Regions from separate parts of the Pseudoalteromonas sp. SG44-17 genome, predicted to be linked through region 1. Evidence: predicted binding sites of a transcription regulator. Region 1 holds the regulator's gene; each other region holds the start of a gene.

Region 1 (10,920 bases):
GTTGTTACTCGTCAAAATGAATCGCTCAATATGGGCGATCAATTTAAGAAACAACTCGGTAACGAAAAATCATTATTTATTGCTTCGGGTATTTTAATCGTGATGGGTTTGGTCCCGGGTATGCCACATTTTGCCTTTTTAAGCCTTGGTGCTTTACTTGGTTATTTAGCGTATTACACCCAGCAAAGTAAGCTCAAAGAAGCGGCTGCTAAGGAAGCAGAAGCTGCCAATGGCGGTGCAACAGGCACTGGTGTTGCTAACAAGCAAGAGCAAAAAGAGCTAGGTTGGGATGATGTACAACAAGTTGATGTAATTGGCCTCGAAGTTGGCTATCGCTTAATTCCATTAGTTGATCAATCACAAGGTGGCGAATTATTAAACCGAATTAAAGGGGTACGTAAAAAGTTATCTCAAGAACTTGGTTTTTTAATTCCACCGGTGCATATTCGCGATAACTTAGAGTTAGACCCAAATGCATACAGAATTACCATGATGGGTGTTTCAAGTGGTGAGGGCGAGCTTAAGCACGGTGATGAGTTGGCTATTAATCCTGGCCAAGTATTTGGTCCAATAAAAGGGATTGCTACTAAAGATCCTGCCTTTGGTCTAGACGCTATTTGGATCAAACCAGATCAAAAAGATGAAGCACAATCACTCGGTTATACCGTGGTTGATGCAGCGACTGTGGTAGCAACGCATATTAGTCAGTTACTAACTAACAGCGCGGCCTTGTTACTCGGCCACGAGGAAGTGCAAAATCTATTAGATATGCTGGCAAAAAGTCATCCTCGTTTAGTTGAAGGGCTAGTGCCAGATATTTTACCACTAACAGCAATTGTTAAAGTATTACAAAATTTATTAAATGAAGGCGTTGCTATTCGCGATATGCGTTCAATTGTACAAACCCTTGTTGAGTATGGCCCTCGAAGCCAAGATCCTGATGTATTAACCGCAGCAGTGCGAATTTCACTGCGCAGATTAATTGTTCAAGACGCGGTTGGAATGTCATCAGAAATCCCTGTCATAACCTTGGCGCCTGAGTTGGAACAGATGTTGCATCAGTCACTACAAAATGCAGGCGACGAAGGTGCCGGAATAGAGCCAGGACTTGCAGAGCGACTTCAACAATCATTAAATGAAGCGCATCAAAACCAAGAAATGGCCGGTGAACCTTCGATATTGCTAACGTCAGGAATGTTACGCACTGTGTTATCTCGTTTTGTTAAGTACACCATTCCAGGATTGCGAGTGATGTCTTATCAAGAGGTACCAGACGAAAGACAGATCAAGATTGTCAGCTCAGTAGGCCAATAATCGGATTTTAAAGGGGTTGAACCATGAAAATAAAACGTTTTTTTGCTAAAGATATGCGCACCGCACTGAAAGAAGTTAAAGATGAACTCGGTGTAGATGCTGTAATCATGTCAAATAAAAAATTAGCCAATGGGGTAGAGATTGTTGCCGCCGTTGATTATGAAAAAGCAGCCCCGAAAGCACCGGCACAACCACATGTTGCTAAGGCGCAACCGCAAACGAATGCTAACTTTGTTAAACCTGCGCCACAACGTGCGCAGCATGAGCCGCAAGCTGCGGTAGCTGATAGCTTACAAGCATTATTAGAGCGCCAATCACCGCGTCCACGCTCACCTGAGCTTGCGTCTATGTTTAGCCAGTCAGGCATTGATACATCTACTCAGTATCAACCACAGCAACAACATCAAGCACAGCAAGCTCGCCATGAACCACAAGCGCATAGTGATTTTGCTCGTCGCGATACTGCGCCGCGTCCACAAACGCAAGCACATAGCTTAGGTTTTGATGATGATCTAGAAAGTGGTTTTGATGATTTAGATACTCCGATGCCAACAAAAAGTGCAGCCAAAACAGATGAAATCACCGCTATGCGTGATGAAATGGCTGCGATGCGTCAATTACTTGAGTATCAGGTATCGGGTTTGATGCAACAAGATTTAGCGCGTCGCGATCCTACCCGCGCATGCATGATCGATCGTTTAGTTGGAATGGGTATCGACAGTGAAGTTGCAGAGCAAATGGCCTGCTTTATTCCGGACGATGTGTCACGTCAGCAAGCCTGGCAAGCACTATTGCAAATGGTTGAAAACCAAATGCATACTACAAATAACGAAATCCTTCGCCAAGGCGGGGTATATGCACTTGTTGGTCCTACTGGGGTAGGTAAAACTACAACCGTGGCAAAACTTGCAGCCCTTGGCGCACAAAAATATGGTGCAGATAAAGTTGCGCTAATTACCACTGATACTTACCGTATTGGCGCTTATGAACAGTTAGCTACTTATGGCCGGATCATCGGTTGTGGTGTAAAACAAGTTAAAGATGCCAATGAATTAGCAGAAGTTTTATATCATTTACGAAATAAGCGTCTAGTATTAATAGATACCGCGGGAATGAGCCAACGTGATTTACGTTTAACTGAGCAGCTAAATACATTAATGCGTAATCAACGTGTCGATATTCGCAATTATTTAGTGCTCAGTGCGACCGCACAAATTAATGTTTTACAAGAAACCGTAAGACATTTTAAGAAGGTACAATTAAGTGGCTGTATTTTCACTAAATTAGACGAATCATTAAGTTTAGGTGAGATTATTAGTATAGCGATTCAAAATCGCCTTCCAATAGGGTATCTTACTAACGGTCAGCGCGTTCCAGAGGACATTCGGGTCGCCAATGCAGAGAAATTAGTAAAAAAAGCAGAACAATTGTATTTAAAAAGAACAAAAGCACAACATTCACGACGCCAAGCAGTAGCGTCAAGCACAGTAGGGATGTATGATTAACACAGTATTAGATCAAGCAAGTGGCCTGCGTAAAATGAGTCAAAACAATAATAACGGCGTTAAAGTTATCGCTGTAACAGGTGGTAAAGGTGGCGTAGGGAAAACTAACGTCTCACTTAACACTGCGATTGCGTTGGGTCAGCTCGGAAACCGAGTGTTAGTTCTGGATGCCGATTTGGGTTTAGCAAATTGTGATGTGATGTTAGGGCTTCGGGTTGAACGTAATCTATCTCATGTACTATCAGGTGAATGTGAGCTCGATGAAATTTTAGTTGAAGGGCCTGCAGGAATTAAAATAGTACCAGCGACGTCAGGCTCACAAAGTATGGTGGAACTTTCACCATCAGAACATGCTGGATTAATTCGTGCTTTTAGTGAGTTGAATACCGAATTTGATATATTAATTGTTGATACTGCTGCTGGTATCTCTGACATGGTATTAAGTTTTTCGCGCGCAGCGCAAGATGTCATGGTAGTAGTATGTGATGAACCGACCTCAATAACCGACGCTTATGCATTAATCAAAGTGTTGAGTCGTGAGCATGGTGTGTATAAGTTTAAAATAGTTGCTAATATGGTGCGCAGTATGCGTGAAGGCCACGAACTATTTGCTAAGCTCTCAAAAGTAACGGATCGCTTTTTGGATGTCTCAATGGAATTGGTTGCAACAGTCCCTTATGATGAAAACATGCGTAAAGCAACTCGTCGTCAAAAAGTAATTGTTGATTTATTTCCAAATTCTCCAGCGGCAATTGCATTTAAAACATTAGCGACAAAAGCAGTTAAATGGCCTATACCTAATCAACCATCTGGCCATTTAGAATTTTTCATAGAAAAATTAGTAAACGGCTAACTATGACGGCATCGGTGAATAAAGCGATGGGATATCAATCGACACAAAATTTAAATGTGATTGTTGAGCGACATGCTTCTTTAGTTAAAAAAGTGGCTTGTCATTTGATCGCTCGTTTACCCGCGAGTGTGCAACTCGATGATTTGATTCAATCGGGGATGATAGGGTTAATTGAAGCATCAAAAAACTTTGATGCGACTAAAGGTGCAAGCTTTGAAACCTTTGCAGGCATTCGTATTCGTGGTGCGATGCTGGATGAAATGCGCCGAGGTGATTGGGCTCCTCGCTCAGTGCACCGTAATAGCCGCAGAGTTGCTGAAGCGATTAGTGAGCTAGAAAGCAGCCTGAATCGAGAACCTAAAGATAGTGAAGTTGCTGAAAAACTTGATATTACGCTAGATGAGTACCATCATATTCTTAGTGATGTAAATTCAAGTAAGGTTTTAGGTATAGAAGACTTGGGAATTGATGAAGATGTTATCACACCAGTGGGACATGATTTAGCACTAGACAAGCCCTTTAATAACGTTAAAAATGAACGTTTTAATCAATCATTATTAACAGCTATACAATCTTTACCTGAACGAGATGGGTTAGTATTGTCGCTTTATTATAATGATGAAATGAATTTAAAAGAGATTGGACATATACTCGATGTAAGCGAATCGCGTGTGAGTCAGATACATGGTCAGGCGATGATTAAGCTCAAAGCAAAAATCAATGACTGGATTAACTAGTAGTAAGTAAATATAGGTTCAGACCTCACCGGAGGATGTTTTGGATAAAAACATGAAAATTCTTGTTGTTGATGATTTTTCGACGATGAGACGTATTATCAAAAATCTGTTAAGAGATTTGGGTTTTACAAATGTACAAGAAGCTGATGATGGCTCAACAGCTTTACCGATGTTGCAGAATCAAGAATTTGATTTTGTAGTAACAGATTGGAACATGCCTGGCATGCAAGGAATTGACCTCTTGCGCGCTATCAGGGCCGATGACAGCCTGAAACACATCCCTGTTTTAATGGTAACAGCAGAAGCTAAAAAAGAACAAATTGTTGCTGCTGCACAAGCTGGTGTTAACGGCTATATCGTTAAACCATTTACAGCCGCAACACTGAAAACCAAATTGGAAAAAGTGTTTGAGCGTTTAGGTTAAATAAATAGGAGAGGCTTATGTCAGCACCAGCTGCGCCTCAGATCAGTTTAGAACAAGCCCGGCAGCTTGTGGTTTACCTTGAAAATGGTGAACAAGATAAAGCTGATCAGTTAATTATTGATGCGGCGTCAAAAGAGCAATCAGAATTATTTGCCGAAGTAGGCAAACTTACGCGTCAGCTTCATGATGCGTTGAAAAATTTTGAGCTTGATACACGTTTAGCTGATTTGACCAAAGACGCACTCCCCGATGCTAAGCAGCGTCTAAACTATGTTATGGAAATGACAGAGAACGCTGCTAATAAAACCATGGATGCTGTAGAAGCAAGTTTACCAATTGCCCAACAGCTTGCAGATGATATTTCAGACATTAAACCCACTTGGGATCGTTTAATGAATCGTGAAATTGAGCTAGGTGAGTTTAAAACATTATGCCACAGCTTAGATAAGTTCATGAATAGCTCGCAAACTAAAACGGATGAGTTGCAAGGACTCATGACCAATGTCTTGATGGCACAAGATTTTCAAGATTTAACAGGTCAAGTGATCCGTCGAGTGATAGAGCTTGTCAGAGAAGTAGAAGACAGCTTGATCCACTTGTTGACAGCATTTGGTAGCCAAGATGATAGCGAAACAAAAACAATAGCACCAGTCATTGAAAAACCGCCTGCTGAAAATACACTTGCAGGCCCTGAAGGGCCAATTATTGATAAAGAATCTCGTGATGATGTTGTCTCAGGACAAGATGATGTTGATGATTTATTATCAAGCTTGGGCTTCTAAGAGGAGAGAACTGCATGAGCTTTGAAGTCGATGAAGATATTTTACAAGATTTTCTAGTAGAGGCTGGAGAAATTCTTGAGCTTTTGTCAGAACAGCTGGTGGAGCTTGAAAATAACCCAGATGATACCGAATTACTCAATGCAATTTTCCGTGGTTTTCATACGGTAAAAGGCGGCGCAGGTTTTTTAAGCATGACTGAGCTAGTTGACGCTTGTCACGGTGCAGAAAACGTTTTCGATTTATTGCGTCAAGGTGTTCGTAAGGTTAATTCTGAGCTGATGGACGTGATCTTGCAAGCGCTCGATACTATCAACGAAATGTTTGCGACCATCCAAAGCCGAGAAAAACCAGAACCTGCAAATCCAGAGTTGCTGGCTGTTTTACATAAATTGGGATTGCCGCCAACTGCTGAAGAACTAACTGGCGCTGCTGAGCCTGCAGACGATACTCCTGTTGTTGATGCTGATGCTATTTTAGATGATTCTGATGATCCATTTGCATTTGACTTGTTATTTGATGGTCAAGTTGATAGCGATAAAAAAGATGTTCAAATCGATGATATATCAGAAGATGAATTTGAAAGTTTGCTAGATGAGCTGCATGGAAAAGGACAAAGTCCTGTAACTCCAGCAGTAACAGTTAGCAATGAGTCATCAAATAGTGATATTACTGATGACGAATTCGATAATTTATTAGATGAATTACATGGTGTTGGTAGCTTTGGTTTGGTCAGTAATAAAGATGCTGCAAGCACCGAAAATACTGCGCCTAAACCGCCCCAAGCGTCATCAGAGCCAACTAAAAGTAATAGTCCAGACGAGATCAGCGATGATGAGTTTGAAGCATTATTAGATGAATTGCACGGTAAAGGGAGTGCACCACAAGCAGTTGCAGATACTGAGCCAACACCCGCTCAAAAACCAGTCCCTCCCCCAGCACCTGTTGCCGCAGCTAAACCTGCGCCTAAACCAGCAGTGTCTGAGCCTGCGAAAGCGGCTGAAAAGCCAGCTCCAGCGACAGCTGTTGCGAAAAAATCAGTTCCACCACAAGCTGATACCACTGTGCGCGTTGATACAAAACGCCTTGATCAAATAATGAATATGGTCGGTGAACTTGTGCTAGTGCGCAATCGCCTAGTCAGTTTAGCAACCAATACTGAAAGTGAAGCGATGGGTAAAGCCATTTCAAACCTTGATGTAGTAACTGCGGACTTGCAAGGTGCGGTGATGAAAACGCGGATGCAACCGATCAAGAAAGTGTTCGGTCGTTTCCCTCGCGTAGTACGTGATTTAGCCCGCAGTTTGAAAAAAGACATCAATTTATTGCTCGTGGGTGAAGAAACTGATTTAGATAAAAACTTAGTTGAGGCACTGGCAGATCCTTTAGTCCACTTGGTGCGTAACTCTGTAGACCACGGTATTGAAATGCCTGATGTGCGTGAAGCGGCAGGTAAAGCAAGGACTGGGACTGTAACTTTATCAGCATCGCAAGAAGGTGATCATATTTTGCTTACCATCCGAGATGATGGTGCTGGTATGGATCCCGAAAAGCTGAAAAAAATAGCAATCAATAAAGGGGTGCTTGATCACGAGCAAGCTGCTCGATTATCTGATACAGAAGCCTATAACCTTATTTTTGCACCAGGCTTTTCCACCAAAGAACAGATCTCTGATATTTCGGGTCGTGGTGTGGGTATGGATGTGGTGAAAACCAAAATTACCCAACTAAATGGTTCTGTGAGTATTCAATCTGAGCTAGGTGTAGGTACAATCCTAGAAATTAAAGTTCCGTTAACGTTGGCTATTTTGCCGACATTGATGGTGGTTGTCGGTGAGCAAACATTTGCATTACCACTGGCTGGTGTTAATGAAATATTCCACCTAGATCTAACTAAAACGAATGTAGTTGATGGCCAATTAACCATTATTGTTCGTAAGAAAGCACGACCGTTGTTTTATTTAGAACATTGGTTAGTCAAAGGTGCTGACAGATCATTACGCAAAGCTCAAGGCCATGTTGTAATTGTACAAATAGGTACGCAACAAGTTGGTTTTGTAGTGGATTCATTGATTGGTCAAGAAGAAGTTGTTATTAAACCGCTTGATGCTTTACTACAAGGAACACCTGGTATGGCAGGTGCAACGATCACGTCTGACGGTGGTATAGCGCTAATCTTAGATGTTCCAAACCTGTTAAAACATTACGCAGGTTAGTCCAATTCTTATCTTATTGTGAGAGCTATATATGGCTCTCACAGATAAAATTTACATAGAGTATGCCAATGGCAGTTAAAGTTTTAGTTGTTGATGATTCAAGTTTCTTTCGCCGCAGGGTGAGCGAAATACTCGAGCAAGATAAGGATATTGAAGTAATTGGTTTTGCGGTAAATGGCAGAGAAGCGGTAGACAAGACAAATCAATTGCGTCCAGATGTAATCACTATGGATGTTGAAATGCCTGTGCTTGATGGTATTAGTGCTGTAAAAGAGATCATGGCAGCAAATCCAACCCCAATTCTGATGTTCTCTTCCTTGACCCGTGATGGCGCAACAGCAACCTTAGACGCACTTGATGCGGGTGCTTTAGATTTTTTACCGAAAAAATTTGAAGATATTGCTCGTAATAATGAAGATGCGATTAAGTTATTACAAAATAAAGTAAAAGAAATTGGACGCAAGCGTCTATCACGCTTCAGTAGGCCGACACCGACACCTTCCGTTTCTGCAGGTACAACAAGTCGACCTGCGATAACTCAACCTGATAGAAGTTTTAACCGCAGCACAGCGCCCGCTTCGAACATTGCAGCTAATACACGTGCTTCGGGTAAGAAATATCAAATAGTTGCAATAGGCACCTCCACAGGGGGGCCTGTCGCACTGCAAACTATTTTGACTAAGTTGCCGGCCAACTTCCCACATCCCATTTTGTTAATACAGCATATGCCAGCTGCGTTTACGCCAGCATTTGCCGCTCGTTTAAATGGCTTGTGCAAAATAAAAGTAAAAGAAGCACAACAAGGCGACCGATTAATGCCAGGCGTCGCTTATCTAGCGCCAGGTGGTCAACAGATGCTGGTTGAGGGACGAGGTGGAAATCGCACGTTACGTGTTTTTGAGGACGACAGTGCGCGGATCACTTATAAGCCCAGTGTTGACGTTACTTTTGCTAGTACAGCCAAATCTTTTCAAGGTGATGTGTTAGCTGTGGTACTTACAGGCATGGGCGCTGATGGACGAGATGGTGCAAGAATGCTCAAACAAGCCGGCGCCACTATTTGGGCGCAAGATGAAAAAACCAGTGTGGTATATGGTATGCCACAGGCGGTTGCTAACGCTGGGCTATCGTCGGCAAGTATCGCACTTGAAGAGGTTGCTAATCGGTTAGTTCGAGAAATTGGTTGTGGATAAGTTGTCGTTTCTAGGCCTGTTCGTTGCACTTTTGGCGATTGGCTATGGTTACTCACTAGAGGGTGGGGTTGTAAGTGCTTTATTTAATGGCCCAGCACTAATTATTGTATTGGGTGGTACGTTAGGTGCTGTAATGCTACAAACACCGGCACATACGTTTAATAAAGTCTTAAGAATAAGTCATTGGGTGTTTTTTCCTCCAAGTCATGATATCGACAGAGCAATTGAGCAAGTTAAAAGTTGGTCACAAAAAGCTCGCCAAGAAGGGTATTTAGCGCTTGAAGAAGTAGCATTAACACATCCAGACCCGTACGTTGCCAAAGGCCTGAGTTTATTGATTGATGGTAACAGCGAGCAAAAACTTAGAGATGCGTTAGAAATTGATTTATTGTTAGAGAGGGAACGTTTACTTGAAGCCAGCCGGGTATACGAGGCGTTGGGCGGTTACAGTCCTACTATCGGTATATTAGGTGCAGTGCTTGGTCTGATCCAAGCAATGTCATTTATCACTGAGCCTGAAAAGTTAGGTGCGGGGGTTGCGACGGCTTTTATCGCGACCATCTATGGGGTTGGTTTAGCAAATTTACTGTTTTTACCCATGGCTAATAAGCTAAAACAACAAGTAGAACAAAAGATGCTGTTTCATGAGTTATTAGCTGAAGGAATTATTGCAATGAGCCAAGGTGATAGCCCTGTCAATATTGAGCTGAAACTTGAAGCGTATCGTGTAGAGCGTCCAAGTCAGCTACAAGAATAATTATTATGATGCGCCGTCGACTTCGTCACTCATCGACCAAAAGTCAGCATACAGAACGTTGGCTAGTGTCGTACGCCGATTACATGACTATTATGTTTGCATTCTTTGTAGTGATGTATGCGATTGCGATTAATAAAGAAGAAAGCTTCCAAATTTTATCTGATTCGCTGGAGCAGGTTTTTGACAAGTCAGCTCGTCAGTATAGCCAAGAAGGTCAAGGTGTGACCGGTACTGGTTTATTAACCGACAGAGTAAGCCCAGAAAAAGAACTGTTGTTTGGTGAGAGTATTCAAAAGCAAGAAGTTGGCCCGCAGTTACTTGATGGCCAAAGCGACACCAGTAACATAAAACAAAAACACTTAGGTAAACCGCTAGATAGTTTATTAACTAAATTACAATCAGCTTTGATCGATGAAATACGCGATGGCGAAGCAAGTTTAGAGTTACACCAAGACTGGTTGATTATTGAGTTAAGCTCAGGAATGTTATTTTCCAGTGGCAGTGCTGTGGCGCATCAACGCGCGAAAGCAGTAATAAAATTAGTGAACGATATTATTGCTCCTGTAGATAACTACGTCAGAGTACGTGGTTATACCGATAATGAAACTATTCATAATGAAATGTTTCGTTCTAATTGGGAGCTATCTGTTGCAAGAGCGACCTCTATTTTAGTCGAACTTGATGCATTGGGTATCAACCCTGCGCGAATGGCCATCGAAGGTTACGGTCAGTATTCTCCTTTTTCCGATAATGATACAGAGCAAGGGCGCGCTGAAAATCGTAAAGTAGTCGTTGCATTATCAAAATATGGTTTACCACCCAAGCCCATTGTATCAATCGAGCAATCAGCAATAGAAACTGAAGCTGAGCAGCCAATTGAGTTGCCAAGTGATGATAACACTATTAAAGTGATCCAACTCCCACACGGTGGTATACGAATTACAACGCGCAACGAACAAAAATAAGGTGTGATGTGAAAATTTGGACGGTAGCAAATCAAAAAGGCGGAGTAGGGAAAACGACCACGGCTGTGAGTTTAGCTGGTATATTAGCGCTGCAAGGAAAGCGGGTATTACTGATTGATACCGATCCTCATGCATCTTTAACGTATTACTTTGGCATTGATTCAGAAGATTTAGAAG
Region 2 (10,920 bases), on a different contig from region 1:
TTTGATTTAGATAAAAACTTTATCAATCAAATCCCAAGTAATCAATACGGACGTGCAGCCGTGCATGATTTACAGTTTGATGGCTCACGGTTATATATCGCCACTGGGCGTGGTGTGTATATTTATGAAAACAACACCTTGTTCACTGTCCCTGGACGCGCTTTAAAAGATAACCCGGTGTTTGCGATTAGTCGCTCCAGCAAAGGAGGCTTTTGGCTTGGTACTGGCCGGGGTATGTATCGGCTTAGTTACGGTGGTTTAACCCCATTTGCTTATAACGCATTTTTAGGCAGTAAGTTTATTACTTATGTCGTTGATGAAGCTAATTTTGGTTTAATTGGCACTAGCAAAGGCGCTTACTACTTTACTGATCGTGGTATTGAAAAAATTGGCGATCAAACGAGTCTTGAAAGTGCTTATGTTACAAGCATCTTAAACATTGATGGAGTTGGTATATTAATCGGCTCATTAAATGATGGTTTATTTTATCGAAGCACACAAGGGCATTGGCGTCAGTTAGATGCTACCAATGGCTTACCTTACGGTTCTATTTTTAGTTTACGTTATGATGAAAAGCTCAAGCGCATATGGGTTAGTACCATGAAAGGTGTCTACCGAATGCCGGTTGAGCAGTTTAGTAACGATATTGAAAGCTTAAAAGTAGAGCAGGTTATTTCGTCATACGATCGTCAACTAGACGGTAAGGCCAGCCAGTGTTGTACCGGCCTTGGCCATGATGCTGTGGCGGAGTTAGGCAATTCAATGTGGTATCCGAGCCTACAGGGGGTCGTGGAGATCCCTAAAGATATTGAGCTGTTTGGCGTTAAACCATTACAGCCAAAGGTTGAGAGTTTAAATACTGGGATACGTAAACTTGCAACAGCTGCATTAGGGCGTAATCCTGAATTAGAAATCGATGAGCGTGATATCACCCTTAAATACACTGCGATAGACTATTATGCACCGACCAGTATTGAGTTTCGCTATCGTTTAACTGGTTTAGACAGCGATTGGCGTTATGCTAATACCCGCCGTGAAGCTATTTATACCAATTTACCGCCTGGTGCATTTTTGTTTCAACTTGAGGCTAAACGACAAGGTGAAGGTTGGCAAAAAGCGCAAAGTACGGAATATTCATTTGTAGTACCAAGACGGTTTGATGAAACAATTTATTTTCGGCTGTTGATCACTGGTAGTTTTATTTTATTATTTTATTTAGTGTTTTGGGTATTTAGAAAGCAAGAACGCCGTAAGCAAACCGCGCTTGAAAGTTTAATCACAGAACGCACCGGGGAGCTGCGCCAAGCTAATGATAAGCTTAATCAAGTTAACTCTCAGCTAAAGCTTATGAGTCACTCTGATGAACTTACTGGGCTGAGAAGCCGCCGCTTCTTATTTGATCAACTACCAAAAGATATAGAGCACTTCCAGCGTAACTCACAATCATTACAAGCGCAGGGGAAATCCTTGGTGTTGCTAATCATTAATTTTGATAATTTTAGCCGCATTAATGACGCTTATGGACCGATTGGTGGTGATAGTTGTTTGCAGCAAATGGCTGCATTGCTTAACTCTCGTACGCAAGGATCCGATTATGTTGCCCGTTGGAGTGGTGATGAATTCTTGTTACTGCTACGTGACTTTAAACGCACTGCAATCGACAGTTATGTTGCACAGCTGTGTAAAGTAATTGCTGATCACACATTTAAGTTGCCCAGTGGTGACAGTATAAACTTGACTGCATCGATTGGCTTTTCATTTTACCCATTACCATTATTAGGTGGTCAGGTTATTGGTTGGGAAACCTCTGTCAACTTAGCGGATATCGCGCTACATCAAGTTAAAAAGCGCGGTGGCGATGGTATTGCAAACATCACCTTTGATGAACAGTTAGATGCCTTTGAATTTGAGCAAACCAATAATGTTGAGCAACAACTGAGCGTATTACAAGCCAATGGTTTAGCAGATATCAAAGTGTGGATGCGCTAGCTCTAATCACGTGAGAATAAAAAAGGAGCCAGCGGCTCCTTTTTTTATTAAATAGGATGTTAGCTTATAAAGGCTTTGATTGAGGTTAAGATACCTTGTTCACCTAAGCCCATTTCATCATGCATTTGTTCTTGTGTTCCATGCTTGATGAACTCATCAGGAATACCTAAATTAAGGATGCTTACTTTTGCTTTTATAGCTGCTAAATATTCATTAACAGCAGAGCCTGCACCACCAACAATCGCGTTATCTTCAAGGGTTACAATGACGTCATGATCGGCTAATAAAGTGTCGATTAGTGCGCTATCAAGAGGTTTAACAAAACGCATATCAACGAGGCTGGCATTTAATTCATTGACTGCCAGTTGAGCGTTTTCAAGTAAAGTACCAAAGGATAAAACTGCGATTTTAGCGCCTTGTTTAATCACACGACCTTTACCAATTTCAAGCTCGGTCATTTGCTCGCAGATTTCAGTTGTGCCAGCACTACCACGAGGATAACGAACTGCAACAGGGCTGTTACAACGATAACCAGTGTACAGCATTTGACGACATTCATTAGTATCACTCGGTGCCATGATAATCATATTGGGGATACAACGGATAAAGCTTAAATCGTATGCGCCTTGATGAGTTTCGCCATCAGCACCAACAATACCAGCACGGTCAATTGCAAATAACACGGGTAAGTTTTGCAGAGCAACATCGTGAATAAGCTGATCGTAGGCACGTTGTAAAAAGCTTGAATAAATAGCGACAACTGGTTTTAAGCCTTCGCAGGCAAAACCTGCGGCTAAAGTAACCGCGTGTTGCTCGGCAATGGCAACATCAAAATATTGCTCAGGGTATTCTTTTGAAAAACGCACCATGCCTGAGCCTTCACGCATAGCCGGGGTGATTGCCATAAGCTTTTCATCTTGACTTGCCATGTCACACAACCAATCGCCAAATACTTTAGAAAAAGTCGCAGCGCCTGGTTTTGATTTTGGTAGGCTGGAAATCGCAGGGTCGAACTTAGGTACGCCGTGATAGCCTATTGGATCTGCTTCTGCTGGTTTATAGCCTTTACCTTTCTGGGTTTTGATATGCAGTAACTGCGGCCCTTTTAGGTTACGCATATTGCGCAGTGTATCAACCAACATGTTTACATCATGACCATCAATTGGGCCAATGTAATTTAAGCCTAACTCTTCAAAAAAGGTGCCTGGGATAACCATGCCTTTTAAGTGCTCTTCCATGCGGCTGGCTAATTCTTTTACTGGTGGCACGCCAGATAGCAGCTTTTTACTACCTTCACGAATGTTAGTGTAAAAACTGCCTGATAAGATACGAGCGAAATGATTAGTTAGTGCACCGACATTTTCAGAAATCGACATTTCGTTATCGTTTAATATGATCAGCATGTCAGATTTAACATCACCTAAGTGATTCATTGCTTCAAACGCCATACCCGCGGTAATCGCACCATCACCAATAACCGCTACTGTTTTTCGTCCTTTGCCTTCTTTTTGCGCCGCAATTGACATGCCTAAAGCAGCAGAGATCGAGGTGCTTGAATGGCCAACACTAAAAGTGTCGTAGTGGCTTTCTTCACGAAATGGAAACGGATGTAAACCGTCTTTTTGGCGGATCGTGTGCATTTGATCACGGCGCCCTGTGAGAATTTTATGTGGGTATGCTTGATGGCCTACATCCCATACTAAGCGATCTTCAGGGGTGTTATATACATAATGAAGCGCTACAGTAAGCTCAACTGTGCCTAAACCTGATGCTAAGTGACCACTACTTTGCGAGACTGAGTTTAGTAAGTAATCACGTAACTCATTACTAAAAGCAGGTAATTTGTCTTGCGCTAAATCACGCAACTGGGCTGGTTCGTCAACCAAACCTAATAATGGATACTTGCTACTATCAAGTGTCATGATTTTTAATACATCCTTCGCTAACCAGAGGTCATTATAGCGTAATATTACTCTGATTCTTTAGTTATTTTGTACATCATTACTTGCTCAAGCTAGAGCCTAGAATTAATAATCGCGTTCAACAATGTATTTTGCCAAGTTTTCTAGCTCAGAAGTGTCAGCATCTATTGCTGCTAACGCATCGAGTGCGCATTTTAGTAATGATTGTGCTTTTTGTTTTGCACCTGTAAGCCCAAGTAGAGCAGGGTAGGTCGCTTTATTTGCTGCAACATCGGAGCCTTGTGGTTTACCTAAGACTTGGGTATCACCTTCGATGTCAAGAATATCGTCTTGCACCTGAAAAGCCAGTCCAATTGCATCACCAAACTGTTTTAATTGTAATAATGTTTGTTGATTTGTATCAGCTGCGCATAATGCACCTAAAGTAATTGCACAATTTAACAAAGCACCTGTTTTTAATTTATGGATACGTTCGAGCTCAGCTAAATTGACTAATTTGTCAGTCGCTGCAATATCCAGTGCTTGACCACCGACCATACCTTCAATACCCGATGCTTTGGCAAGTGCTGCAATCATTTTTAACTGTTGCTGTGCAGGAACGTTAAATGAATGGTTAGCAATTAAATCAAACGCTAATGTTTGCAGCGCATCACCAGCTAAAATAGCATGAGCTTCGCCATAGACAATATGGCAAGTCGGTCTACCACGTCGCAGGTCGTCGTCATCCATCGCGGGTAAATCATCATGAACTAACGAATAACTATGAATACATTCAATAGCAGCAGCCAACACGTCTAAATCTTGTTTATTTGCGCCAAGCATTTTTCCCGTGGCATACACTAAAAATGGCCGTAATCGTTTACCGCCATTTAAAACGCTGTAGTGGGTGGCTTGTTTGATGCTTTGCTCGGTATCGAGCGGTTGCTCAAAATACCGATTGAGAGTGGCTTCAACATCTTGTTGAGCACATTTTATTTGCTCTGTTATTAACACCCGTTATTCCAAATCATTATCAAAGTTAGTAAGTGGTGACTGACTATCACTACCCATTAAAATCGCCACTTTTTGTTCAGCTTGTTGTAACTTACTTGAAGATGCGCCAGCTAAAGCAATACCGCGTTCAAACTGTTTTAACGATTGCTCAAGGGAAAGCTCTCCTTGCTCCATTTCTGTGACGATTAAGGATAATTCATCAAGCGCTTGCTCGAAGCTTAGGTTCTCTGGTTTTTTCGTCGCCATACTGATTTAACTTAGATGATAGAAATGTGAGGCCAATTTTAGGGGGAATGCTAAACTAGGTCAAAGGGTGATGCATTTTTTTTGAATAATTAATTGTTTTCTTGCCACTTTTAATTATTTATACCTTTGCTTAAACCTTGCAGGTTATCAATGGTAGCTTAAAATGCCAAATAGGGTTGAAAACTTTCATTTCATTTTTTTCATTAAATGGTTTAAGTAATTCAATAGATTGCCGATAAGCTGTTAATAATAAAAATTTGTTGCTGGTAGCAACAAAGCATCGATTCCTCTGGAGGGGTAAGTGGATTTAGCAACCATTATAGGTATTCTCGGAGCTATTGGTCTTATTGCTATGTCAATGGTACTAAGTAGTGGCGGCGAAGTGGCTATGTTTTATAACACGCCATCGGTGGTTATTGTTTTCGGTGGTTCGATTTTTATAGTGTTATCAAACTATACGATGAGTCAATTCCTCGGTATCGGTAAAGTCGCAGCTAAAGCCTTCATGTTCAAAATAGAGTCACCTGAAGAGCTTATCGAAAAAGCAGTTGAACTTGCAGACTCGGCCCGTAAAGGCGGATTTTTAGCACTAGAGGAAGCAGAAATACCCAATGCGTTTATGCGTAAAGGGGTTGATATGCTTGTTGACGGTCATGACGCTGATGTTGTTCGTGCCACCTTGCAAAAAGATATTTCTCTTACTTCTACTCGTCATGAATCTGGGGCCGGTTTGTTTAAAGCGCTTGCCGATATTGCGCCTGCGATGGGTATGATCGGTACTTTGATTGGTCTAGTTGCGATGTTGTCGAATATGGATGACCCTAAAGCGATTGGTCCTGCGATGGCGGTAGCGCTTTTAACAACATTATATGGTGCGTTTTTAGCAAACGTGGTGGCAATTCCTATCCAAGTAAAATTGGAATTGCGTAAAGACGAAGAAGCAATGAATCAGCGGCTAATTTTAGATGCGGTATTAGGTATACAAGATGGCCAAAACCCAAAAGTCATCGAAGGTATTTTGAAAAACTACCTAGCTGAATCAAAACGAAAAGTGGATACTGAGGAGTAAGCATGTCAGATCAAGAGTGCAAGTGTCCACCACCCGGGTTACCAGCATGGATGGGTACCTTCGCGGATTTGATGTCACTATTGATGTGCTTCTTTGTACTTTTACTCGCGTTTTCAGAAATGGATGTACTTAAATTTAAACAAATCGCAGGCTCAATGAAGTTTGCCTTTGGTGTACAAAATAAAATAGAAGTAAAAGATATTCCCAAAGGAACATCCGTTATCGCGATGGAGTTCACCCCAGGTAAACCTGAACCTACTCCAATCGAAACCATTCAACAGCAAACTGTCGAAATGACCCAGCAAATGCTTGAGTTTCAGGCTGGTGATGAAAGCTCAGCTGGCGGTCGTCAAGAGCAACGCGGTAATAAGCGTGGCGGTGAGTCACAAAGTACGGCGCAACAACAAGCATCAGAACAATCTATTTCTGCAGCTGATCAAGAGCAGGTTAATGAGTTAGTTAAAAAGATAGCCCAGCAATTGGAACAACAAATCATGGATGGTGCTGTTGAGTTGGAATCATTAGGTCAGCAAATTATTATTCGTATTCGTGAAAATGGTTCATTTCCATCTGGGAGTGCATTTTTACAACCTAAGTTTAAACCAATTATTCGTGATATAGCTGCGTTACTAAAAGATGTGCCAGGTGAAATTACGGTGTCTGGTCATACTGATGATTTTCAAGTTTCGAATGAGCTGTATACCAATAACTGGGATTTATCATCGAAGCGTGCAGTTGCGGTTGCAACTGAAATGCAAAAAGCACAAGGCTTTGATAAAACCAGAATGGTTGTTGTCGGTCATGCCGAAACTCGACCACTTGTTCCAAATGATTCTGATGCGGATAGACGACGTAATCGCCGCGTGGAAATTTCAATAATGCAAGGCAAGGCTAAGGAATCAGATCCGATAGATGTGCGTTAAGATGCTTGGCAAAGTACCTAATTTAGCTTAAAGTAGTTTTTTAACAAGTGTAACGGAGTGTCTGATGAAAAACGTTGATAAATATAGCTATATGCCGGGCAATGGTGATGGTGACGATGATAAAAAGCCAGACTAGCTAATGCCTGATTGGTTTATAAGTGCTATATCAATACTAACTAAAAGCTGGGTGTTTATTTTAAGCCCAGCTATTTTTGTTTTTTATCTTCGCAAAGATTGGCTTGCTTTGCGTTTTACCTTAACGACTGCATTATTTTTTTTATATGGAACCTTGATACATAATAGCCTTAGAGAGTTAGATGACCCTTATATTTGGCGTTATGTAGTTTGGGCTTTTAATGATATTGCTTGGATGGCTTTGATTGCTTACTGGGCTATTAAAGATAAAGTGTATCTTTGGCAAAGTGTGATTGGTCAGTTGGTTGTAATTAGTGCGCCTATCTTACAATTATTTAGATTAGTGGATCGCCACCTTTGGGATTTATCGTATAGCACTATGCTATATAAAACGTTATTACCGTTAATCAATATTGGCACTGTCGTAGTGTGCTACCTTCCTCTGTTGTATTTATTTATGCGAAAAAATCGCAGTCTAAAGAGCTAATCATTAACTATTTGTAGATTAAATTACGTGTGCTAAACTACTGTGTAAATAACCAGTTGTTGATAGTGCCCTATGAAACTTTATATAGCCGAGAAGCCATCTTTAGGTCGTGCCATTGCTGATGCGCTACCAAAGCCTCATAAAAAACATGATGGCTATATTGAAGTGGCTAATGGCGATTGTGTTTCTTGGTGTATAGGCCACTTGCTCGAGCAAGCAGAGCCTGATGATTATAATGAGCAATATAAAAAATGGCGCTTTGATGACTTACCGATTATCCCACAGCAATGGCAGTTAAAAGCAAAATCTAAAACTCGTAAGCAACTTACGGTACTTAAAAAGTTAATCAAACAAGCTGATCAACTTGTTCATGCTGGTGATCCAGACAGAGAAGGGCAATTACTTGTTGATGAGGTGATTGAGCAAGTTAAACTTAGCCAAGCCAAAAAACAGCAAATTCAACGTTTATTGATCAGTGATTTGAATGTTAGCGCGGTTAAAAAGTCGCTGCAAAACGTTCGCTCTAACCGTGAATTTATTCCACTTAGTGTATCTGCTTTGGCGCGTTCGCGAGCTGATTGGCTGTTTGGTATGAATTTAACGCGCGCCTATACGCTTGCAGGTCAAAAAGCAGGGTTTGGTAATGTATTATCAGTAGGGCGTGTACAAACACCGATATTAGGATTGGTTGTCCAGCGTGATAACGAGATTGCTAATTTTGTGCCAAAACCTTTTTATGAAGTATTAGCTCATTTAAGTACCGAAAATAAAGAGCCGTTTACAGCAAAGTGGCAACCAAGCAAAGCGTGTGAACCTTATCAAGATGAAGAGGGGCGAGTGCTCCATCGAGGCCTTGCTGAGAATGTTGCGTCGCGAATTTCTAATCAATCAGGTGAAGTTACTGCGCTTGAACAAAAGCAGAAAAAGCAACAAGCACCTTTGCCGTATAATTTGTCAGCGTTACAAATTGATGCTGCGAAAGCTTTTTCAATGCCTGCACAAAAGGTATTGGATATTTGTCAAAATTTATATGAGCGTCACAAGCTAATTACCTATCCACGTTCAGACAATCGTTACTTGCCCAAAGATCATCACCAAGAAGCAGCCAGTATAATAAAGGCAATTGCCATCAATGGCGGGCAAAATGACACTCATTGCCAAGGCGCAGATGTGAGTAAACGCAGTAAGTGTTTTAACGATGCTAAGGTGGCTGCGCATCACGCCATTATTCCTACCGCTAAGCAGCAAAAGTCAGCAAGTTTGAGCGTTGAAGAAGGTAAAGTGTATGGTCTTATTAGCCGTCATTATCTGATCCAGTTTTATCCAGACTACATTTACAATGAAACAAAGGCTGAAATAACAATTAATGGTGGTATCTTTAAAGCCAACGCAAAACAAGATGTAAGTTTAGGCTTTAAAGCGTTAATGGGAAAAACCGCATTAAAAGATGAGCAGATATTGCCGCCATTAATTAAAGGGCAACAGTTGCAGTGTGAACGCGGTGAAGTAATTGATAAAATGACCAGCCCGCCAGCTCATTTCAATGATGCAACGCTGCTTAGTGCAATGACAGGTATTAGTCGGTACGTTAAAGATCCAGAAATCAAAAAAATACTCAAAGAAACAGACGGCTTAGGAACCGAAGCAACCAGAGCGGGTATTTTAGAGTTATTATTTAGAAGACAATTTTTAAGACGTCAAGGTAAACTCATTTTAGCAACCGATACAGGTAAAGCATTGATCAGTGCGTTACCGCATGGTTTAGCCAGCCCAGACTTAACCGCAAAATGGGAAGCATCGTTGGGCGACATAGCAGAACAACAAATGAGTTATCAACAATTTTTAAATCCTTTATTAGTGGATTTAGCGGCTTTTGTGGAACTTGCCAAAAATTGTGATAGCAACGTATTTGCACAATTACCAAAAACGCCGCAAAAGCGGCGTTTTACAAGAAAAACTAAACCAAAAACAAAATCGGCTTAGTCATCCATTGCTAAGATTATTGATTAAACAAAGCCACCGCAGCGTTACTCATCGCAGTGATACCTGTGGGGATTGCAACTTTATAGTCAGGTGCAAATTTACTTGAATGTAGTGAAGGTAAAGTTGCCCCTGATGTTTGTGCCGCTTGATATTGAGCTTGCTCTACACCACCTAACCAAAATAAGGTGATAGGGATGTTTTTATCTGTGCGGCCATATAAACCAAAATCTTCCCCTGCCATAACCGCTTCGGTTTCAAGCACATTACTTTGTCCAATCGCCGAGCTAATCGCACTACGTACAATATTAGTTTGTGCAGGGTCGTTATATGTAGATGGGATTGACTCATCTTCATGTACATAAACCACTGGTATTAAGCTTTCATCCAATCCTGCACTTAATGCAATGCCTTTAGTTATACGTTTTATAGCTGCAATTTGTTGCTCGCGAATTTTAGGATTATAACTTCTAAGTGTCAGCTGTAGCTTTACTTCATTCGAAATTACATTATGTTTAGCTCCACCGTGAATTGAACCCACTGTGATTACTGAGGGTTCAAGAGGTGATAATTCGCGACTGGTAATTGTTTGCAGTGCCAACACGATCCGTGATGCGATAACAACAGGGTCAATAGTCATATGTGGGTAAGCACCATGACCACCTTTACCTTTAACCGTAATATCTACTGAATCCACACTGGCCATGGTGTACTCATTTTTCATACTGACTTGTCCTGCAGGAACACTCGCACTAACATGCAAAGCGATAACGTGATCAGGAGTCGGATATTTACTAAATAAACCTTCTTTGAGCATCGCTTTTGCACCGCCTCCCACCTCTTCTGCAGGTTGTGCCACCATCATTAAGGTTCCTTGCCATGCATCTTTATGTAGCATTAATTGTTGCGCAGTACCAATAAATGAACTCATATGAATATCATGACCACATCCGTGCATCACACCAACGTTTGCTCCTTCATCATTCATAACAGTGACTGTTGAAGCATATGATTTACCAGTTTGTTCTATGATTGGTAAGCCGTCTGTATCAGTACGGATCATTATTGTCGGGCCATCACCATTTTTATATAAGCCTACTACACCAAAGCCACCCACATTGTCGGTCACCTCATAGCCAAGCGCACGTAATTTGGTGGCAAGCTTTTCTCCCGTTT
Region 3 (10,920 bases), on a different contig from region 1:
CCCAGGTAGCGAATTGTTAGCAATTAATGTCAATACAATCGCTCCTGAACAGGCATTATTATTGAGTGCATTGATTGATGGTTTGAGTGAGTCAGGTGCGCAAAGTGTGCTATCAGTCCGGCCAGAAGAAGGCTTTAATAATATTGAAGAATTTTTTGAACAAGTGAATCAACAAGGGGCTCAAAATGTTAAGTCTGTTGAAAAACTGTTCACCATAAATAGCGAATATTTTAAACTACAAGCGCAGGCTAAATTTGTCGATCTGCGTTTTTCGATGACCACATTACTGCATGCCAAAGATGGCGAAGTAACTATACTGGCGCGAAAATTTGGAGGCGTACAGTGACAGAAATACTGTTGATCCGCACGGGTCAAACTCAACAAGAAAGTATTAATTGGCTGATTTACTCACCATTAGAACAAGAAATAATTGCCAGTGGCGGATTGCCGAACGCTGAGCAACTGAGTGAGTTAGTTGAAAAAGCACAGAATCGTGAAGTTGTGGTATTACTGCCATGTGATCAGGTGCAACTAAAAACCGTAATCCTGCCGACCAAATGGAATCGTAAGCTTGAGCAAGCGCTTCCATATATGCTCGAAGAAGAGATTGCATGTGACGTAGATGACTTATTTATCGCGATTGGTGAGCCTACTATGGTCGGTGACAAGCACGCCATTAAAGTTGCCATGACTGACCGAGAATGGTTTGAAACTTGGTTAGCTGTATTTGCTGAACATGAAATTGCAGTGTTAAAACTGTTACCCGATGCATTATTGCTTCCTACTGCGGAACATGAGGGATTAAGCGTTATTGAGCTTAATAACCAATGGCTATGTAAGCAAGGCTCATGGCGGATAAGTGCTGTAGAGCAAAGCTGGTTGGCTGAGTATTTAACTGCTTTAGGTCACCCTGATGTTGCACATTACAGCCCTGCCTCGCAATTTCCAGAAACGGTTAATCTTACGGCGCATACCGATGCTTATGATTTGCCGCTGGCGTTATTTGCTAAACAATTACCTGAGATAAAATTCAATCTTCGCCAAGGCCAATATCAACTGAAAAAGAAAAGCGCATTATGGTGGGCGTATTGGCAAGGTGCCGCCATTGCAGCGAGTGTCGCGTTAGTTGGCTCTGTGGCAGTAAAAAGTCTTGAATTGTATCAGTTAAATAGTGAGCTTGAAGTCGCTAAAACACAAGTGGTTGAGCGCTATCAAACGGCCTTTCCAGGGAAAACAGTTCGTCCGCATTTGATTAAAAACCAAATTCAGGGTGAATTGGCTAAATTAGAGGGTGGCAGCAGTGCCGGATTCCTAGATTTAACGAATGAGCTGGTGGGGGTATTTAGCCAAGTGCAAGAGTTTACTCCTGAGACATTGCGTTATGATCAACGTCGCAATGAACTTAGAGTTCGTGCTCGCGGAAAAGATTTTCAAACCTTTGGCAAAGTTAAAGCAATTCTTGAACAACGCGGATTAACTGTAGACCAAGGCTCATTAAATAATGATGGCGACTTTGTAGTCGGTGAAATAAAACTACGAGGTGCTGCATGAAACAACAACTTTTAAAACATTGGCGTGGCTTAAAAGAGCAAGAGCAACAGTTAGTGATGGTCGCTGGGGTTATTTTTGTTATTTTTATATTAGTTATGGGTATTTTTAGACCACTAAACAACGCGATAACTGAAGCTGAAAAAAACCAAGTTAAACAGCAAGAATTATTAGCGTGGGTTGATAACAGTATTGTTAAACTCAAAGCGGGTAGTGCGCGTGCTGTTACAAGTGACCAAAACTTGAGTCAAATAGTTAATGCTAGCCGCGCTCGCTACGATATAACCATAAGCAAAATGCAGCCTAGCGATAATTCATTAAGATTAACCATCGACTCGGTACAGTTTAATAAGCTCATAGAATGGCTTGATGAACTGGTAAACACTAAAGGCGTATTGATTGAAAATTTAGATCTCAGTCGCGATGATAAACCAGGCTACGTGCGCGTTAGCCGACTGGTATTAGAGAAGTAAAGAATGAAAAAAATAGCGATTCTTATAGTAATATTTTTCTTCGGTTTTATCTTTTTTGCACTATTAAAAACGCCAGCTGCAGTTGCGCTTAATTTAGCAAATCCTTATCTACCTAAAGATCTGCAAATAGGTAAAGCATCGGGTAGCATTTGGCAGGGTAGAATCATGCAGCTGCGCTATCAAGATGAACAGATTAATAATTTAAACTGGGATATTTCTGGTTGGGCATTATTCACCGGACAGCTTACAGGCAGTGTAAAGTTTGGTGATCCGCGACAGACCAGTGAACTGTCAGGACGCGGTGACTTTAGTTATGGTTTACTTGATCAAGTAGTTGCATTAAATGATGCTACATTGCGTTTGAGTGTTGAACGTGCGATGCAGCGTTTGCAGTTGCCATTACCTATTAATGCTAAAGGCAGAGTAATTGTTGAGTTAGATGAATATCTCTCAGGAGCGCCTTATTGTGATGCATTAAAAGGTGAAATCGCCAGTCCAAACATCGATGTGCAAGGATTGTCTGGCTGGTTTAGCGTTGGTCCATTAAGTGGCAAGTTAAGCTGTAAGTCGGGCGATATAGCCGTGTTAGTTGATCCTGAAAACCGCTTAGGCTTAGCGGCTGATGCAACCTTAAAAGCAAACATGGACTTTAAAGTGGCTGGATATATCAAGCCAGAAGCATCACTACCAAAAGAAGTACACGATGCCGCCAAATTTTTAGGCCGTGCAGATAGTGATGGCCGTTATCCATTAAATTTTTAAACAAGGCTGAATTGTTTTATGCAAATTCCTGAATTTACACAGCAACATGGCCAGCAGTTAAGTACGTATTTAGCGAGCCGCAATGGCGCCATGACATTTGTGCAGAGCCAAGGTTACTTATTTGCGGTTATTTGCTCTCCTGAGCCATTAGACGTACACGAGTGGCTTGAGCAGATAGTGCCAGATGCACACGGCCAGCTAGAAGAACAAACATTATTTGCATTTATGGCTTTGTATCATCAGATCAGTGAGCAAGTTTATGAAACAGGTTTTAAGCTCCCTGTAAGTTTACAGGTGAGTGATCAAGACGACAGCTACCTAGATTTGCATGAATGCCAGCAATGGTGTCAGGGTTTTGTTCAGGGAGCACAGGTGTATATTGATAAGCTAATGCAAGCTGATGCACTGACAACAGACTTAACTGATGCATTGCAAACCGCTTACGCCAGTTTAGGCTTTTTTGCTTTAGAGCCCCAGCTTATCACAACAATTGCCCAGCAAAATCAGCTTAGTGAAATACAACTATGCCAGCAACAGTATGAACTAATGGGAGATTTTGCATTAGGATTTGCTGAGTTAATAGAAATTATCGCGGTGCAAAGTGGTTTGTACGCAGATGAAGAAGATGGTTGGAGTTAGCATTATGCTAAATCCAACACAATTTCAGTACAGCCCTTAGGGCATTTAGCAACCCCTTGGCCGGGTTGCTGAGTCTTTAAATCTAACGTTAATATGCCTTGGCATACTTCACATTTAACCGTTTGCCCTTTCGCCAGCTTCTTCAGTAGGTTTTTATGTTGGTTAAACGATGCGCTGCTTTTTTTTGTTAAAGCTGAAAAATCCACTATTTACCTCTGCGCTCAGCCAATGATGTTGAGACGATGTCACACACTGTATTTAAACGATCTTCATAAAAATATAAGTTGAGATCTTTACTGCGGCAGTAACGAGTATGGAATAGCTGCAGCTGTTCATCAGTTTGCATGGTTTCTTCTAAATACTCTAACTCGCTTTCTGAAAGTGTTAGTTCTGACTTGATGCGGTTTTTTGCCATGCTCGCAGCGGGTCCACGGTTAATGTTGCTAGCACTACTTAATAGCCCTACACCTTCTCCTAATAACTTTTCTCGAGGTTCTTTTATCATTGGATGATCAATTGTGAATAACGCAAGTATCACTACAACTAGTACAAGGAATTTTTTCATATGTGAGTAAACTTTGATCTGAACGGGTACGAATTAGGCACCAGTGTAATAAAATGCCCCTTTGTAAAGCAAGCAAGTTAGGTGAATAAATTATTATCAATGAATATCAGCTTTTTTGAGGAGAGTTGGTATAATGACAGAGAACAATTAGATTTTTCAGAAATCTCTGAACTTTTACAGCACAGTAGTTCAGTTTGCACTATTTTTAAATGTAAGCTTAGTTGTTAGCTATCTAAATAGCGTTATATGATTGTTTGACTTTCATTCTCCAAGCGGCGTTGAGGAACTTCGATGGACAAGCAAATAAAAGTAAAAAATATTCCTAGTGAGGTCAAGATCGAAAAGCCCGATCTCTATGCTCAACAGGATAGATTTAATCCCCGCAATCGCATTTATGTACGTGCGGTTAAAGGGTTACATCAACTATTAAGACAGCGCATTGGTTTTCTTGGTATGTTGGCGTTCATGGCGCTGCCATGGATAAACTTTAATGACCAACAAGCTGTGTTATTTGACCTCATTGGTCAAAAATATAACATTTTTGGGCTAACTCTATGGCCACAAGATTTTACTATTCTTGCTTTTATTCTGATGCTTGCTGCATTCGCGTTATTCTTAGTGACCACCTTTTACGGTCGGGTATGGTGTGGCTATACGTGCCCGCAAACAGTCTGGACGTTTATTTTTATTTGGTTTGAAGAAAAGTTCGAAGGGACAGCGAATCAACGCAAGAAGCTTGATCAGCGACCAATGGACTTTGATAAATTTTGGCGTAAGACAGCCAAGCATACAGGTTGGATAGCTTTTTCTTTATACACCGCACTTACCTTTGTTGGTTATTTCACACCTATTCGTCAGCTGTTACCGGATTTTGTTACTTTTGATGTAGGTGGCTATGCGCTGGTTAGCATTATCGTATTTACTGTATGTACTTATGGTAATGCTGGATGGATGCGCGAAATTATGTGCTTGCATATCTGCCCGTATTCGCGCTTTCAATCTGCAATGTTTGATAAAGATACCTTCACAGTAAGCTACGATGAAAAACGTGGTGAAAATCGTGGGCCACGTAGTCGTAAACAAGATCGAGAAGAGCTTAGCTTAGGTGACTGTATTGACTGTAATTTGTGCGTACAAGTATGCCCAACAGGGATCGATATTCGCAATGGTCTGCAAGCTGAATGCATTAACTGTGGCGCCTGTATCGATGCCTGCGACGGAGTAATGGATAAGATGAATTATCCGCGCGGGCTTATCTCATATACCACTGAGCGTAACCTAGAAACGCCAGAGAATAAAACCAATCCTCTGCGCGCTAAGATTATTGGTTATATTGTTATATTAGTGGTGCTCAGCGCAGCGCTGGTAACGAATATTGTGATGCGTAAGCCAATGGACTTAGATATTATTCGCGATCGAAATCAACTCTATCGAGTCGATTTTAATGGGCTTGTCGAAAATACCTACACACTTAAAGTGATCAACAAAGCACAATACGAGCAAACCTTTAATATTAAGGTGGTAGGACTGGAGAACTTTAAGTACATAGGTAAGCAAACTTTTACCGTGCAAGCGGGCGAATCGCATAACGTGCCATTATCATTGGTGATGGATCCGTATGATTTGAAAGCGCCTATGACCGAGTTTAATTTTGTATTATCGCCAGTGGACAATCCAAGTTCACAAATTTCGCAGCCGAGTAACTTCTTTAAAGCGCGATAGTTAAGTACACTGATAACAAATAAAAAGCGGGATTTTCCCGCTTTTTTTATAATTGATGAGAATTATGAGTAAATTTAGTTTTGTTGACCTCACCCCGGATTCGATTTTAGATGCGGTCGAAAGTATTGGTATTTACGCAGAGTCTGGCTTATTAGCACTGAATAGTTACGAAAACCGTGTCTATCAATTCAAAGCTGAAGATGGCCTACGTTATGTGGTGAAATTTTATCGCCCCGAGCGCTGGAGTAAGGCACAAATACTCGAAGAGCATAGCTTTGCATTTGAATTGGCTGATGCTGAAGTGCCTGTAGTTGCGCCGATACAGCGTAATGGCGAAAGCTTATTTGAGCATAATGGTTATCTATTTACTTTGTTCCCAAGTGTCGGGGGGCGCATCTTTGAAGTTGATAATCTTGATCAGTTAGATGTGTTAGGACGCTTGATTGGTCGAATGCATCAAGCAGCTAAAGCCAATGTTTTTAGCGAACGTCCGGTCATAGGGTGTGACGAGTATCTAGATACAGCTAAAATTCAGTTACAAAACAGTAATCTGGTGCCTAGCAGTTTAACTACCGCGTTTTATACTATTTTGGATATGGTGATCGCTAAAACGAAATCGCTTTACCAGCAGGTGGATACTATACGTTTACATGGTGATTGCCATGCCGGTAATATTCTGTGGGCCGGTGATGCGTTGATGTTTGTTGATTTGGACGATAGTCGTCAAGGGCCTGCGATTCAAGATTTATGGATGATGCTTAGTGGCGATCGAAACAATCAACTGTTACAGTTAGATACCTTAGTGACTGCCTATGAAGAATTTTGTGATTTTGATCACACTCAACTCAAATTAATTGAACCATTACGGGCAATGCGTATGATTCATTATATGGGGTGGCTAGCTAAACGTTGGGAAGATCCGGCATTTCCGCGGAACTTTTCATGGTTTGCTGATGACAAATACTGGGAGCAACAAATTTTAGCGCTGAAAGAGCAGTATTCTGCACTTCAAGAGCCGCCGCTGAAGTTGCTGCCTAACTAATTATTAAAAATATCTGAAACGAGAGTCCAATGCTTAAAAAACTAAAATTGAGTTTACTACTGTTATGTTTACCTTTTGCTGCGATGGCTGCAGATTTTAAAGCTGGTGAGCACTATGACGTACTAAAAATTGAAAAAAGTAAAACCTCACAAGTAACAGAGTTCTTTTCATTTTATTGCCCGCACTGTTTTAAGTTTGAAGCTGTAGCTAAAGCAATGGAAAAAAGCTTGCCTGCAGGTACTGAGTTTGTAAAAAACCATGTCAACTTTTTAGGTGGTTTAGCGCCAGAAGTGCAAAGTAATTTGAGCTATGCATATATCATCGCTAAACAGCATAACAAAGGTGAGCAAGTTGCAGATCAAATGTTTGACAGCATTCATATAAAACGTGCTCCACTCAATAACATTAAAGACGTCAAAGCATTACTTGCAGTAAATGGTATTGATAGCGATACCTTTGATAAAGATATTGCCAGCATGCCTGTGATTGCGGCGGAAAAAGCCATGCAAGACAAGCAAAATAAGTTTTCACAAATGGGAGCCTTAACCGGTGTACCAACGTTTATCGTTAATGATAAATATAAAATCAATATCAATACCATCAAGAGCCAAGAGCAGCTTGATGAGTTAGTTGCCTTTTTATTACAACAATAAGCTATTAAAACAATAATTTTTGGAGTTTTTACCGATGATCAAATTAGTTAAAGCAGGATTGCTGGCACTTTTATTACCATTAGCCGCGAATGCAGCACCAACAACTTATGAAGAAGGTGTGCATTATGATGTAGTATCTGAGCGCGCTAGTAAAAAGCCAGAGGTAAAAGAGTTTTTCTCATTTTATTGTCCAGCGTGTAATAACTACGAAGCTCTATTAGTTGAGGTTAAACCTAAACTTGATACAAGTATTGAGTTTAAAAAGAGCCACGTCGATTTTGTTGGTGTGCGTGATCCTGAAAATCAACAAATGATTTCACAGGCACTTGCAACAGCTGAAGTACTACCACAAAAAGATGCCATTATTGCTGCTATGTTTAATCATGTTCACGTTAAACGTGCTAAGTTTAATGAATTAGCTGATGTTAAAGATGTATTTGTCGCGCAAGGTGTTGACGGTGATAAGTTTGATAAACTGTATAAAAGTTTTTCAGTACGCACTATGAGTTCAAAAATGAAGCGTGACCAAGATTACTATAAAGATAAGGGGGCACTGCGTGGTGTACCAACATTTATCGTAAATGGTAAATATAAGCTTAACCTAGGTCGTGAATCAGGTATTACTGAGCCTGAAGATATTAGCAAATTGATTAATTACTTAGCTGCTAAATAGAGCGGTTTAGTGTTTATTGTAAAAAAGCTCCGTACGCGGAGCTTTTTTGTTGCAGGTGGTAAGAAATGCATAAAATACTGGTTTCAAGTTGCTTACTTGGTGCTCCCGTGCGCTACGATGGTAGCGGACAACAGTTACTCCATCCTCAGCTTATCGCATGGCAGCAGCAGGAACGTATAGTCGCTTTTTGTCCTGAGATTGCTGGTGGTTTATCCACTCCTAGAGATCCTGCTGAAATCGTCAACGGTAAAGTGATTACCAATACTGGTGATGATGTGACACCGGAATTTCAGCTAGGTGCAAAACAAGCATTACGCCTTTGCCAACAGTACAATATTTGTTTTGCGCTATTAAAGGAATCAAGTCCTTCTTGTGGTCGTAATACAATTTACGATGGCTCGCACAGTGGTATTAAGGTGGTTGGAATGGGATTAACGGCTTCGCTATTAGAAAAGAATGGTATTAAAGTCTTTAGTGAGCAGCAAATGCCAGCGCTAGTAAAAGCACTGGCATAGATACTTTACAATTTACGTTGTAAAAATACCCCTGATTCAATGTGGTGGGTATATGGAAATTGGTCAAAAATCGCAAACCGTTTAACTTCATGAGTGCGAGTTAGGTGCTCTAAATCACGCTCTAGCGTATCAGGGTTACATGAGATATAAATAATACTCTCGTAGTTAGCCACCAAATCACATGTTAGTGTATCCATGCCTGCGCGCGGCGGATCAACTAAAATGGTCTGACAATCATAGCTGCTTAAGTCAATCCCTTCTAAACGTGAGAAGGTTCGTTCGCCTTTCATAGCTTGAGTAAACTCTTCGCTCGACATACGAATGATATCTAAGTTAGTTACGTTATTTTTAGCAATATTATACTGCGCTGAGTGTACTGACGATTTAGAAATTTCGGTTGCTAATACACGATTAAACGAACTAGCTAAGGCAATTGAAAAGTTACCGTTACCACAATAGAGCTCTAGTAAATCATTTTTTAGTGGTTTACATAAGTCTTGTGCCCACTCCAGCATCTTAATGTTTACTTTAGCATTTGGCTGCGTAAAGCTGTTTTCAACTTGTTGGTAAATAAGTTGCTGGCCATTAACTGTTAAACGCTCAGTAACAAAATCATCACCGAGTACTTCTTTTTGTTTGCGAGCACGCCCAATAAAATCAATTTTAAAGCGCTCACTCAATGATTCTTTTAGTGACTTGATAGCTGCTAGCCATTCTTCGTCGAGTGGTTTGTGATAAAGCAGACTCACTAAAATCTCACCGCTTAAACTAGAAAGATAATCTATTTGGAATAATTTACGACGCAAGACTTCACAGCCTTTAAGATTATCGATCATTGCCTGCATTACTTCCCCAATTAGCGGCGCTGCAGGGTCAAACACATCGACTCTGATTTTGTCTTTGGTGGCTTGATCAAACATAATGTGGAATAACTCATCGCCATCGTGCCATACTCTAAATTCAGCGCGTTGACGGTAATGAATTGGCTCAGAGGCAAAGACTTCTAATTGTTCAACACCAAAGCGTTGGAATTGCGCAATGATACGTTGCTCTTTTTCATTTAACTGTGCGTCGTATCCTGTTGTATCGATCTTTATAACCGCCATTACCTACTACCTTATTTCATTATGCTGTTTATCGGCGCTATTGTAGGGGGCAGGGATTATTTGTCTAGGGTCTGTTTATCTTTCTAGGTTAATTTTGCAGCTGTGCGTTTGGTTTTTAGGCAAGGCAGAGCCTATGTAGTGTGGTTATTCCCCATAAATAGGCGATAACGTAGCATAAATGCCAAACGCGCGCTGCCCGAAGGGTTCTGCCTAGGGGCGATTAACTCTTTGTTGCTCAATTTTTACTTAGCCCACTAGGTTACAAATCTCGCGCCGCGATTAAATCGCCCCGAGGTTGAACAAATTTTAATCCTTAAAGGTCAACAGGCCCTAATTTTGAGTAATAGCAAATGCTGTTTTTTTGTACATTTTACTTTAGTTATTTATTTTTGGGCCGATACTTAAGTAAGCAAAAATAGGAGTCGGATCATGAAAATTGGCAACTTTGGCTTTGTTCCAAACAACAACGTCAATAAATACAGTAACAAAGCTGCATTACAGCAACCTACAATACAGTCGCCTCAAGATAGTTACCAGCAACGTGGTAAAGAATTAGCAGCAAAAGTGTTAGGTGACAAAATGGCTGAGGCTTTAGGCTTACCTGTCGCGGAAGAGAAAAAAGACAAGCCACTATTTGATTTTGAAGAAATCGTCAAAAACGTTTTGGACTTTGTAACTGGTGCCGTTAAGAAAGCGCAAGTCAATGGAGCCGATAATGAAAAACTCAAAGGTATGCTTAGTGATGCACGCAAAGGTGTGCAAACAGGTATTGATGATGCTTATGGTGAATTAAAAGATACCGGTATTCTAAACGACGAAATTGAGCAGGGCATAGAAAAATCCAAAGAAGGTATTTTTAATGGCCTGGATGAGTTTGAAGAGGATTTATTTAACCCTAAACCGGATTCTGTCAGTGTTACTCAAGCACAGTATTTAAGTTTAAGTAATAATGCTCAGTATAACTTCACCACTGCAGAAGGTGACGAGGTGAGTATTAGTTTTGCTGATGCATTTAAACAGCAATCAGCCAGTAGTTATCAGCGTAATGGTCAAAATGAAGGCTATGCCAGTGCATCATCACAATCGCGGGAGTTATCATTTAGCATGTCAGTAAATGGTGACTTAAACGAAGATGAACAAAAGGCTATTAATGCAATGATGGAAGACTTGCAAAATGTTAGTAAAACATTTTTTGGTGGTGATTTGGAACAAGCCTTTGAAC

The links. Region 1 encodes FliA, which starts transcription of late flagellar genes. Its sites were predicted from a motif close to CTAAAGNTNNNNNNNNNNNNGCCGATA; they were not measured.
Region 2: pomA (flagellar motor protein PomA) is a predicted target of FliA. The motif match lies at 5,362-5,388, and genes of this name have one in related genera.
Region 3: H5182_RS20335 (DUF5610 domain-containing protein) is a predicted target of FliA. The motif match lies at 10,072-10,098, and genes of this name have one in related genera.

The regions. Positions count from the first base shown of each region.
Region 1 covers NZ_JACJEV010000009.1:57,020-67,939, forward strand. The annotation lists gene flhA (flagellar biosynthesis protein FlhA) at 1-1,314, shown strand, start outside; gene flhF (flagellar biosynthesis protein FlhF) at 1,338-2,819, shown strand; gene H5182_RS08745 (MinD/ParA family protein) at 2,812-3,672, shown strand; gene H5182_RS08750 (RNA polymerase sigma factor FliA) at 3,699-4,409, shown strand; gene cheY (chemotaxis response regulator CheY) at 4,450-4,833, shown strand; gene H5182_RS08760 (protein phosphatase CheZ) at 4,851-5,615, shown strand; gene H5182_RS08765 (chemotaxis protein CheA) at 5,630-7,828, shown strand; gene H5182_RS08770 (chemotaxis response regulator protein-glutamate methylesterase) at 7,897-9,021, shown strand; gene H5182_RS08775 (flagellar motor protein) at 9,014-9,778, shown strand; gene H5182_RS08780 (flagellar motor protein MotB) at 9,784-10,743, shown strand; gene H5182_RS08785 (ParA family protein) at 10,752-10,920, shown strand, end outside.
Region 2 covers NZ_JACJEV010000004.1:1,388-12,307, reverse strand. The annotation lists gene H5182_RS04195 (ligand-binding sensor domain-containing diguanylate cyclase) at 1-1,989, shown strand, start outside; gene dxs (1-deoxy-D-xylulose-5-phosphate synthase) at 2,049-3,911, opposite strand; gene ispA ((2E,6E)-farnesyl diphosphate synthase) at 4,017-4,904, opposite strand; gene H5182_RS04180 (exodeoxyribonuclease VII small subunit) at 4,908-5,150, opposite strand; gene pomA (flagellar motor protein PomA) at 5,452-6,219, shown strand; gene H5182_RS04170 (flagellar motor protein MotB) at 6,222-7,142, shown strand; gene H5182_RS04165 (hypothetical protein) at 7,282-7,764, shown strand; gene H5182_RS04160 (DNA topoisomerase III) at 7,837-9,747, shown strand; gene H5182_RS04155 (M20 family metallopeptidase) at 9,764-10,920, opposite strand, start outside.
Region 3 covers NZ_JACJEV010000046.1:1,997-12,916, reverse strand. The annotation lists gene gspK (type II secretion system minor pseudopilin GspK) at 1-346, shown strand, start outside; gene gspL (type II secretion system protein GspL) at 343-1,551, shown strand; gene gspM (type II secretion system protein GspM) at 1,548-2,021, shown strand; gene H5182_RS20385 (type II secretion system protein N) at 2,025-2,783, shown strand; gene H5182_RS20380 (UPF0149 family protein) at 2,802-3,422, shown strand; gene H5182_RS20375 (hypothetical protein) at 3,425-3,628, opposite strand; gene H5182_RS20370 (hypothetical protein) at 3,628-3,987, opposite strand; gene ccoG (cytochrome c oxidase accessory protein CcoG) at 4,279-5,709, shown strand; gene H5182_RS20360 (serine/threonine protein kinase) at 5,774-6,751, shown strand; gene H5182_RS20355 (thiol:disulfide interchange protein DsbA/DsbL) at 6,781-7,404, shown strand; gene H5182_RS20350 (thiol:disulfide interchange protein DsbA/DsbL) at 7,439-8,077, shown strand; gene H5182_RS20345 (DUF523 domain-containing protein) at 8,143-8,592, shown strand; gene trmA (tRNA (uridine(54)-C5)-methyltransferase TrmA) at 8,598-9,698, opposite strand; gene H5182_RS20335 (DUF5610 domain-containing protein) at 10,128-10,920, shown strand, end outside.